3 regions of the Exiguobacterium sp. LL15 genome follow, and region 2 is predicted to be linked to each of the others. Evidence: riboswitches for the same ligand, from Rfam matches in the RefSeq annotation. Region 2 holds a riboswitch; each other region holds the start of a gene.
What was found. A riboswitch is a leader RNA that binds a small molecule or an ion and turns the genes downstream of it on or off. The one in region 2 is predicted to bind S-adenosylmethionine.

Region 1 (3,278 bases), on a different contig from region 2:
TCGGGCTAGCGATCAACGCACCGCTATATGCCGGATGATTGAAGATCGGAACGTTGATTTCCGGATCACTTGCCAGTTCGCGTAAGACGTCGAGTCCGTATGTGAAGGTATTCAGCAAGAAAGCAGTCGCTCCAGCGTCAATCAATCGCTTGGCTTGATCCTTGAGCGTAAAGACGGGACCGCTGAGTGTGATCGCATATAACGCACGTTTACCAGTCCGGTGGAAGTGAGCATCGATGACCTCACGTCCAATTCGTGCCCGGTCAATCGTCGGTGTCAACGGATTGTCGTATAGGATCTCATCGTCTTTGACGAGATCAATCCCACCAGCGAGTTGTCCTTCGAGTTGATCACGAAGGAACGATAAATCGCGTCCGATGACTCCTTTGAAGATGCTCATTAACAATGGGCGATCTTCGACACCGATCAAGGAACGGACCCCTTCGATCCCGAATTTCGCACCTGGAAAGTCCGACGTAAATGTATCGGGTAGTAGCAATTCCGTTAATTTGATTTCACCGTCGAGTGAGAGTTTCCCGAAGACGGTCGTCAGAATCGCAGAAAAGTCGCGCGACACGTTATGTTCCGGATAACGAATCGTGATATATCCTTTGCCATCGCGCTCTTCGGTATGTACGACTTCCCCTTTGAACGAGGCGAGTTGTTGTTGTTCGAGATGATTCAGTTCTGTCCAAGAACCGACTGTCAGACCAAGCGCGAGTTGTTCAGCGCGTTGCTCGAGTCGATCACGGGCAGTCAATTGATAAGTAGCAGTGATATAAGCCATGTCTTTCCTCCTTCAACAAAAAAATGGTCTCTCGTCAGCGACAAGAGACCATGAATGATTCGAACGTGGACTCTTATCTGTCAGCTTAGTAGCTGCAAGAATTAGCACCGTGCCAAAAGGTCGGTTGCTGCGACATCGTAGGGCTTGTCCCTCCGTCTGCTCTTGATAAGAATTGGATGAAATTGTGAAATCTAATTGCAATTTTTACATGAGAATCGTGACTTGTCAAACTATTTTTAGAAAATTTATTTTTTTGGAAATACTCTTTCTATAGATGACTTAAAAATGATGTCCGTTTCTGCTTGATTTCGATTTGACAGCGAGGAAGTCGATTGCGTAAGATTCAAATCAATATCACACACGACAACTACATACGACTCTTATCGCGAGTTGGCAGAGGGAATTGGCCCGATGACGCCGCAGCAACCGACCACTGGGCACGGTGCTACATCCAACAGACGTTTCGTCTGAGAGATAAGAGGACGCAGTGACTTTCCTGCGCCTCTTTTCGATGACGAAAAGAGGCGCTTTTTCGTGTATCACATAGGGGGAAACTGATATGACATACAAAGCATTCACAGAACAGGACGCGATTGATCGTGTTCGAACATTAGGACTGATTGGCGACGGAGCCGTCGAAGCAGAAGAGATTGGCGATGGGAATCTTAACCTCGTTTTCCGAATTCGAGAAGGTGAACATCGATTGATTCTAAAACAAGCACTCCCGTACGCAAAAATCGTCGGTGAGAGCTGGCCGTTATCACTCGAACGGGCGTGGATCGAGCAATCCGCACTCCGTGAATTTGCACGGCATGCCGTGCCGTTCGTACCGCGTGTCTTTCATGCCAGTCACGAAGAGGCGTATACGGTCATGGAAGATCTTTCACATCTGACGATCGTTCGAAGCGGTTTACTCGCAGGTGAACAGTATCCGTTGCTTGCGGAACATATTGGTTCTTATCTCGCTCGGACGTTATTCCATACATCGGACTTTGCGCTTGGTCCGGTTGAAAAGAAACGTGTCGCCCGAACGTACTACAATCCAGACTTGTGCGACATCACGGAAAAATTAATCTTCACGGATCCGTTCCATGATGCGGAGACGAACGAGATTGAAGCCGGACTCGAAGAAGAAGTGGCACGTCTATGGGCAGACGATGAGTTGAAACGCGAAGTCGCAAAACTCGAAGCGCTCTTCATCACGAAAGGAGATGCATTGCTGCACGGCGATCTACATACAGGAAGCATCTTCGCCTCAGCGACGGAAACGAAAGTCATCGATCCAGAATTCGCCTTTTATGGTCCATTTGGATTCGATGTCGGACAGTTCATCGCCCACTTATTCTTCGCGGCATATCCGGATTACCCTACACGACGTGACGCCCGAATCAAGGATATCGATACGTTCTGGCTGACGTTCGCTTCGACGTTCCGTGCATTATGGGAACGGGAAGCCGTCGAACCGTTCCAGGCATCAGGACTCGTCGATGATGTACTGAGCACGATCTTGCAGGATGCCCTTGGCTTTGCCGGTTGCGAATTGATTCGGCGGACGATTGGTCTTGCACCGGTCGCTGATTTAGAATCAATCGATTCAACGACGGAACGCTTAGAGCGGAAACGTCACGCTCTTCGTCTAGGAGCGGCGTTAATCAAACGCCGTACAGAATGCCGGACATTCGATGATTTACGAAACTTTGACGTAACGGAGGAACTCAGCCGATGACTACATTCGTTCAAAGTATCCGTTACGAAGATCGTGTCTTGACGATTCTCGATCAGACACGTCTACCGCAAGAAGAGCACTATGAAGTCATTACGGATCTCGCGCAAGCGGTTGAGGCGATTAAACAACTACGTGTCCGGGGCGCGCCTGCGATCAGTTTATTTGGGGGATTCGTGCTCGTTCAAGAAGCATACCGGTTTGAAGCGGCGCTTCCGGTCTACAAGCAAGCCTTGCTTGAGACATCGGCGATGTTACTCGCGACACGACCGACGGCCGTCAACTTGCGAAATGTCCTCGATCAATTGAATCCAATCATTCAAGACGGGACGTCGGTAGAAGAGATTCGCGAACGGTTGGAAAAACGGACGGTCGCCTTATACGACCAGGATGCGCAGACGTCACGTCAAATCGGGATTCATGCACTGGAATTGTTCCAGTCAGGCGACCGGATCCTAACGATTTGTAATGCTGGATCGATTGCGACCGCTGCTTATGGAACGGCACTTGCGCCGTTCTACATCGCAAAAGAACGCGGCATCGAATTATCCGTTTTTGCGAGTGAGACGCGACCGTTACTGCAGGGAGCACGATTGACGACATGGGAACTGCAACGTGCCGGCATCGATGTCACGTTAATTACGGACAACATGGTCGCCCATACGCTGAAAGAAAAACAGATCGATGCGATCATCGTCGGTGCCGACCGCATTACACGAAACGGAGATACCGCGAATAAGATCGGGACGTTCCAATTAGCATTGCTCG
Region 2 (3,278 bases):
TGCTCAAGAATCTCAGCGTGCGGTACGTTCGAAGCACCAACGACGAGTGTTTTGTCGTCGCTACCTGATCCTGATGATTTTTCGCCACATGCAGCAAGGCTAATAGCTAAGACGGATACAGCAGCAGTACCTACGAATTTTTTCCAAGTTTTCATGAATGATTCCTCCAATATGATTAAGTTTCGAATTAACGTTTATCGATTGCGCGGATCAGCAAGTCACCAATGATTTGGATGACGAAGACGATCGCTAAGATTAAGAGTGTTGCAATGACGATGACATCGTTTTGAGAACGCTGGAATCCTTCGATGAAGGCCATGTCCCCAAGTCCACCTCCGCCGACTACTCCGGCCATTGCCGTATAACCGACAAGTGAAACGAGCGTAACCGTGATTCCCGAAACGATGGCAGGCAATGCTTCCGGGATTAAGACTTTATAGATGATCTGGAACTTCGTCGCGCCCATCGATTCGGCTGCCTCGATGACACCTTTATCGACTTCGCGTAACGCGAGTTCAACCATCCGACCGTAAAATGGTGCAGCACCGAAAATCAGTGCCGGTAATGCTGCCGTTGGTCCGAGGAACGAACCGACGATTGCTGTCGTAAATGGAATCAATAAGATCAGTAAGATGATGAACGGAATCGAACGGAAGACGTTGACGACCAAGCTCAACACTGAATAGAACGCCCGATTCTTGAACAATAACTCTTCGTTTGTCGCATACAATAGTAAACCAATGATCAAACCGAGGACGAATGTCGAGACACCAGCGATTGCCGTCATATAGACGGTACTGCCTGTAGCTTCCCACACCATGTCCCAATCTAGATTGTCAAAGAATGAAATCATCGGTGATCCACCTCCACTTCAACATCACTGGCTTGAAGCTTCGTGATGACCGCTTGTGTTGCTTCTGTTTCCCCGATCAACTGAATGAACAGTGTACCGAGTGCCCCTTCCTGTGATTGACCGACGTTTCCGCCGATGATATTGAACAGGACCGGCGAATCCTTCATGACTTCCGCGAGGATCGGGCTTTCTGCTGTCGATCCGACAAACGTCAACTGAACGATTTTTCCGGTTGGGTACCGTTCGCGTAGTTTCGCGAACGTTAACTCGTTCTCCGACGGCGACGTCAATTGTTTGACGAATTCCTTCGTCATCGCTTGCTTCGGATGACGGAAGACTTCTGCGACCGGTCCTTGCTCGACGATTTTACCGGCTTCCATGACGGCGACCCGGTGACAGATTTTTTGAATGACGTGCATCTCGTGTGTGATCAAGACGATCGTCAGTTTCAGTTTTTCATTGATGTCGACGAGTAACTCAAGGATTGAGTCCGTCGTCTTCGGATCGAGTGCACTTGTTGCCTCGTCACATAAGAGAACGTCTGGGTTCGATGCCAGTGCCCGAGCGATACCGACACGTTGTTTTTGACCACCGGATAATTGTGACGGATAAGCTTTTTCGCGTCCGTCCAAACCAACGAGTTGGATCAGTTCCGCGACCCGTTCCTTGCGGTGTGCTTTCGGGAAGCCACCGAGCTCGAGTGGGAACATGATGTTCTCTTCAACCGTCCGTGACCATAGTAAGTTGAAGTGTTGGAAGACCATCGAGACATTCTTGCGGACGCCTCGTAATTCCTTAGGTTTTAGTGATGTCATTTCAACACCATCGATTTGGATCGAACCACTCGTTGGTGCTTCGAGCATATTCAGTAATCGGATCAGGGTGGATTTCCCTGCTCCGGAATAACCGATTATTCCAAAAATTTCACCGCGCTCGATTGTCAGATCGACATTCGCAACGGCTTCGACCGCTCCGCGCTTTGAGCGATAAATCTTTCCTACGTCTTGTAAACGAATCACAACTGTCCCTCCTAAAATAAAAAAAGTGCGCGCGTTTTAGAGCAAACGCGCGCACTTTTCAGTACACAAAACCATTTGCTCTCATCTCCCAGACTTTTGTCTGCTGGAATTAGCACCACTTCGGATTAGATCCGCGGTTGCCGGGTTTCATCGGGCCAGTCCCTCCACCACTCTCGATAAGAGTTTCGGTATTAAGTTTGTAGAATATATTCTGAATATTAGCAGGGGTTATTTTTGTTGTCAAACAGTTTTTTCAGAAACTTTTTCGAGGAACGTGAAAGCACGTGTTAAGTCTTCTTTCAAATCTTCCGCATCCTCAAGTCCAACTGAAATCCGAACGAGACCGTCCGTGATGCCGAGTTCTGCCCGACGTTCTGCTGGGATCGACGCGTGCGTCATCCGTGCCGGCACCGAAATCAGACTCTCGACGGCACCAAGACTCTCAGCGAGTGTGAAGAAGTGTGTCGCCTCGACGAGTTTTTCTGCGTTCGCTGCTGAACCGACATCAAAGCTGATCATCCCACCAAATCCAGTCGCTTGTTTCGCTTGGATGTCGTGACCAGGATGCGATGCAAGTCCTGGGTAGAAGATGTTCGAGACGATGTCTTGCGCTTGTAGGAACGCAACGAGATCATGTGCTGTCTCTTCGATCGCATCCATTCGGATACCGAGTGTACGAAGACCACGGACGAGCAAGAAGCTGTCTTGCGGTCCAAGCACGCCGCCTGTCGAGTTTTGGATGAAGTGCAGCTCTTCGCCGAGCGCATCATCTTTGACGACGACAAGTCCAGCGACGACGTCCGAATGTCCGCCGATGTATTTCGTCGCACTGTGCAAGACGATGTCTGCACCAAGTGCGAGTGGTTGTTGATGATAAGGTGTCGCGAACGTGTTGTCGACGACAAGTTTAAGATCGTGACGTTTGGCGATCGTTGCGATTGCTTCAATGTCCGTTACTTTCAACAACGGGTTCGTCGGTGTTTCGACGTAGACGATTTTCGTGTTGTCTTGGATCGCTGCTTCCGTTGCCGCAAGGTCCGTCGTATCGACGAATGTCACTTGGATGTTGAACTTCGGTAAGACGCGTTGCATCAAGCGGAACGTACCACCGTAGACGTCATCCGTCATGACGATGTGGTCGCCAGACTCAAGCAAGTGGAAGACGGCATGGATCGCTGCCATCCCAGAACCGAACGCAAAACCACGTGCGCCGCCTTCAAGATCCGCAATCAATCGTTCGATGCTCGTCCGTGTCGGGTTCGCTGTCCGTGAGTATTCGTATCCGTCCTTAAGTTGACCGATTTTATCCTGCTTGTATGTGCTTGTTTGATAGATTGGAGGTGTGACGGCTCCTGTTGCCCGATCGACACCTGTTCCTCCATGAATCAATGCTGTCTTCTTACGCA
Region 3 (3,278 bases), 390 kb from region 2:
TCAAGCGCGTCAACGGGATGATCGCGACGAGTAAGATGATGAACGGAATCGAGCGGAAAATATTGACGATACTGTTGAAGAACGTGAACAACGGAACATTTTCAAGTAACGCTCCTTTTCGCGTGACGACAAGCAGGATACCGAGTGGTAAGCCGATCAAGGTCGAGAATAAGAGTGAGACGGATACCATCGTCATCGTCTGCAAAAATGCTGTCCAAATATCACTGTAGTTAACTAGCATCAGCGAGCACCTCCTCAACGGTTACCTGTGCCTGATCGATGTAGTGTAAGGCACGTTTCACTTCTGTCGTCTCACCGATCAGTTCAACGAGTAATGTGCCGAACGGCGTCTCCTGCAACTCCGTGATGCTACCGTGCAGGATATTGACATCGACGTCGAAGCGTTTTGCGACTTGCGACAAGAGTGGTTGTCCGGTGTGATGTCCAAGGAAGTGAATCTTATAGATTGGATGCGCATTTCGCGACTCGATCAACTGACGAATCGACGCTGGAATCTCGTCATGCATGACGGACCGTACAAAGTTCCGTGCCGTCTCGGTCTGCGGATTTGAAAAGACATCAAAGACCGTTCCTGACTCGATTAGCTTCCCAGCTTCGATGACGGCTACACGATCGCAAATCTCCCGGATGACGCCCATCTCGTGGGTAATCAAAAGAATCGTGATCCCGTACTCTGCATTGATCCGTTTTAATAACTGAAGAATATGATGTGTCGTCTGGGGATCAAGTGCTGACGTCGCTTCGTCACATAAAAGGACGGAAGGTTGCGTCGCGAGTGCCCGGGCGATACCAACGCGCTGTTTCTGCCCACCCGACAATTGATCTGGATAATGATCCGCCTTGTCCGCGAGATCGACGAATTCGAGCAACTCCGTCACCCGACGGCGAATCTCATCTTTCTTGACGCCTGCGAGAACGAGTGGTTTTGCAACGTTCGTAAAGACCGTGTTCGCATTCAATAGATTGAAGTGCTGAAAGATCATTCCAATCCGTTGTTTTGCTTGGCGTAATTTTTTCGGAGACAGTTGCGTTAAATCTTCCCCATCGACCGTCACCGTTCCTGACGTCGGTCGTTCTAACAGATTGACACAGCGGAGCAGTGAACTTTTCCCGGCACCGCTAAAGCCGATGACACCAAAGATTTCGCCTTTCTCGATTGTCAGGTCGACACCGTCGAGCGCTGCAATCGTCTGATCTTTCGTGACGTACGTTTTTTTGACTTGATGAAATGCAATCATTCCGTTTTCCCCCTTCATTCAACAAAAAAGGTCCCTTCTTGAGAAACAAGAAGAGACCTGGATCCGCACAGTGGCAGAATCCACTCCACTCATCTCTCAGACATCTGTCTGATGGAATTGGCACAGTGCTCATAATGAGTCTGTTGCCGAGGTTTCGTAGGGCCAGTCCCTCCACCTCTCTGGATAAGTATTGCGGTATGAAATTCGTATGTGTGTTGTTGCGTTGTTGCTTATGTCGTAAAACTAATTTTTACATTACGGGTCGAAACTTTAAAAGTCAACCAACTTTGCAAAAATAATCCATTTGGCGCATATCGATGGATTTACAAGTTATGAATTAGCTTAATGAACGGATCACGATTCGTCAAGAAAGATTTGACAAGTCATTTTTGGTCGTGCTACCATCGTTTCAATGATTATTCCGACAATTCCAATATGATATTTATCAAGAGTGAACGAGAGACCTGGCTCTATGACTTCACGGCAACCTGCAATTTGTAAGGTGCTCCGACCAGCAAAGCGCGGCTTTGGATGATACGGTGAAAAACTCGTGGGCGTCCAAGCAGTGACGTCGACGAGTTTTTTTCATGAATGGAGGAAAAATAGTAATGATGAACTATCCTGTATTGACTGGTGCTGAAGCGTTTTATTTTCAAGGTGGATCGATCGGCATTCTAATCTGTCATGGTTTTAACGCCACTCCGCAAAGTGTCCGGGACGTCGGTGAGGCATTCGCTGCTGAAGGTTTTACCGTCTATGCCCCGCGCTTACGTGGACATGGAACGAACGTCCGCGAGTTCGAACAATCGACTGCTCGATGTTGGAAGCAAAGCCTGCAAGACGGCTATGAACGTTTACAAGAAACATGCGATCAAGTCTTCGTCATCGGTCAATCGATGGGTGCGACGCTTGCGCTGTCGCTCGCCGCTGACGGGATTCCGTTTGCCGGCATCATTACGATCAATGCCGCACTCTCCGTTCCATCCTATGAATCACTTTCGTTCGAGGACGGTCCAGAGTATTTACCGGAAGGCGCACCGGACATTAAGCGAGCAGCCTTTGAAATCATCTATGATCTTGTTCCGAGCCGTTGTGCGTTCGAACTTGTTCGCCTAATGGATGAAACAAAAGGACGCCTTGGATCGATCCTTCTACCGACATTGATTCTTTACTCAGCGACCGATCACGTCGTTCCACCTTCGAGCTCGGATTATCTGCACCAGCACATCGGAACAAATGATAAACGAAGCTACTGTTTACTGAACTCGTATCACGTTGCGACACTCGATCATGATCAGGATTTGATTGTTCGTGAGACGATTCGCTTTATCGAACAATCGTGTCAGTTTTCGCAAGAAACAGGCTGAATCAAAAAAACAGCTATTCGTTTCCATATGGAAGCAAATAGCTGCTACATCAAAGGACGACCATCATCGGTACGTCTTTTTTTAATTTTCTTGGTGCTGCACCGATTGGAGCGGCTTCGGTTTTCCAGGTACCTCATGGCAATGACGGCAACGTGGCTCATACGATTCCGACGCTCCGACTAGGATGATCGGATCATCATAGTTGGCTGGTTTCCCATCAATCAAACGTTGTGTCCGGGAAGCCGGATCCCCACACGAAAGACAGATGGCTTGTAGTTTCGTCACGAATTCTGCGCGCGCCAGTAATTCAGGCATTTTCCCAAATGGCTCTGCCCGGAAATCTTGATCAAGGCCTGCACAAATGACGCGTTTTCCGTCTTGTGCGAGTGCTTCGATGACTTGTACGATCTCATCATCAAAGAATTGAACTTCATCGATCCCGACGATTTGTGTTTCTTCTGCTACTGCCGCATAAAGATCACGACTCGTCGCCATCGGAATCGCTACGACAGAGTTGCCAACGTGAGAGACAACATGCTCTTCATGGTACCGGTCGTCGATTGCCGGCTTGAATACTTGCACGGGCAGTTTGCCGTACTGCGCCCGTCTGACACGACGAATCAACTCTTCCGATTTCCCGGAAAACATACTG

Region 1: another riboswitch for S-adenosylmethionine. It lies ahead of mtnK (S-methyl-5-thioribose kinase); the one in region 2 lies ahead of NOM72_RS02215 (methionine ABC transporter ATP-binding protein).
Region 3: another riboswitch for S-adenosylmethionine. It lies ahead of NOM72_RS00380 (alpha/beta hydrolase); the one in region 2 lies ahead of NOM72_RS02215 (methionine ABC transporter ATP-binding protein).

Annotation. Positions count from the first base shown of each region.
Region 1 covers NZ_JANFNX010000002.1:301,379-304,656, forward strand. The annotation lists gene NOM72_RS12905 (2,3-diketo-5-methylthiopentyl-1-phosphate enolase) at 1-787, opposite strand, end outside; SAM riboswitch class I at 858-959, opposite strand; SAM riboswitch class I at 1,165-1,268, shown strand; gene mtnK (S-methyl-5-thioribose kinase) at 1,347-2,513, shown strand; gene mtnA (S-methyl-5-thioribose-1-phosphate isomerase) at 2,510-3,278, shown strand, end outside.
Region 2 covers NZ_JANFNX010000001.1:458,370-461,647, reverse strand. The annotation lists gene NOM72_RS02225 (MetQ/NlpA family ABC transporter substrate-binding protein) at 1-155, opposite strand, end outside; gene NOM72_RS02220 (methionine ABC transporter permease) at 188-853, opposite strand; gene NOM72_RS02215 (methionine ABC transporter ATP-binding protein) at 850-1,872, opposite strand; SAM riboswitch class I at 1,951-2,055, opposite strand; gene NOM72_RS02210 (bifunctional cystathionine gamma-lyase/homocysteine desulfhydrase) at 2,113-3,278, opposite strand, start outside; gene NOM72_RS02205 (PLP-dependent cysteine synthase family protein) at 3,272-3,278, opposite strand, start outside.
Region 3 covers NZ_JANFNX010000001.1:65,529-68,806, reverse strand. The annotation lists gene NOM72_RS00390 (methionine ABC transporter permease) at 1-241, opposite strand, end outside; gene NOM72_RS00385 (methionine ABC transporter ATP-binding protein) at 231-1,259, opposite strand; SAM riboswitch class I at 1,346-1,449, opposite strand; SAM riboswitch class I at 1,699-1,800, shown strand; gene NOM72_RS00380 (alpha/beta hydrolase) at 1,868-2,626, shown strand; gene NOM72_RS00375 (thymidine kinase) at 2,708-3,278, opposite strand, start outside.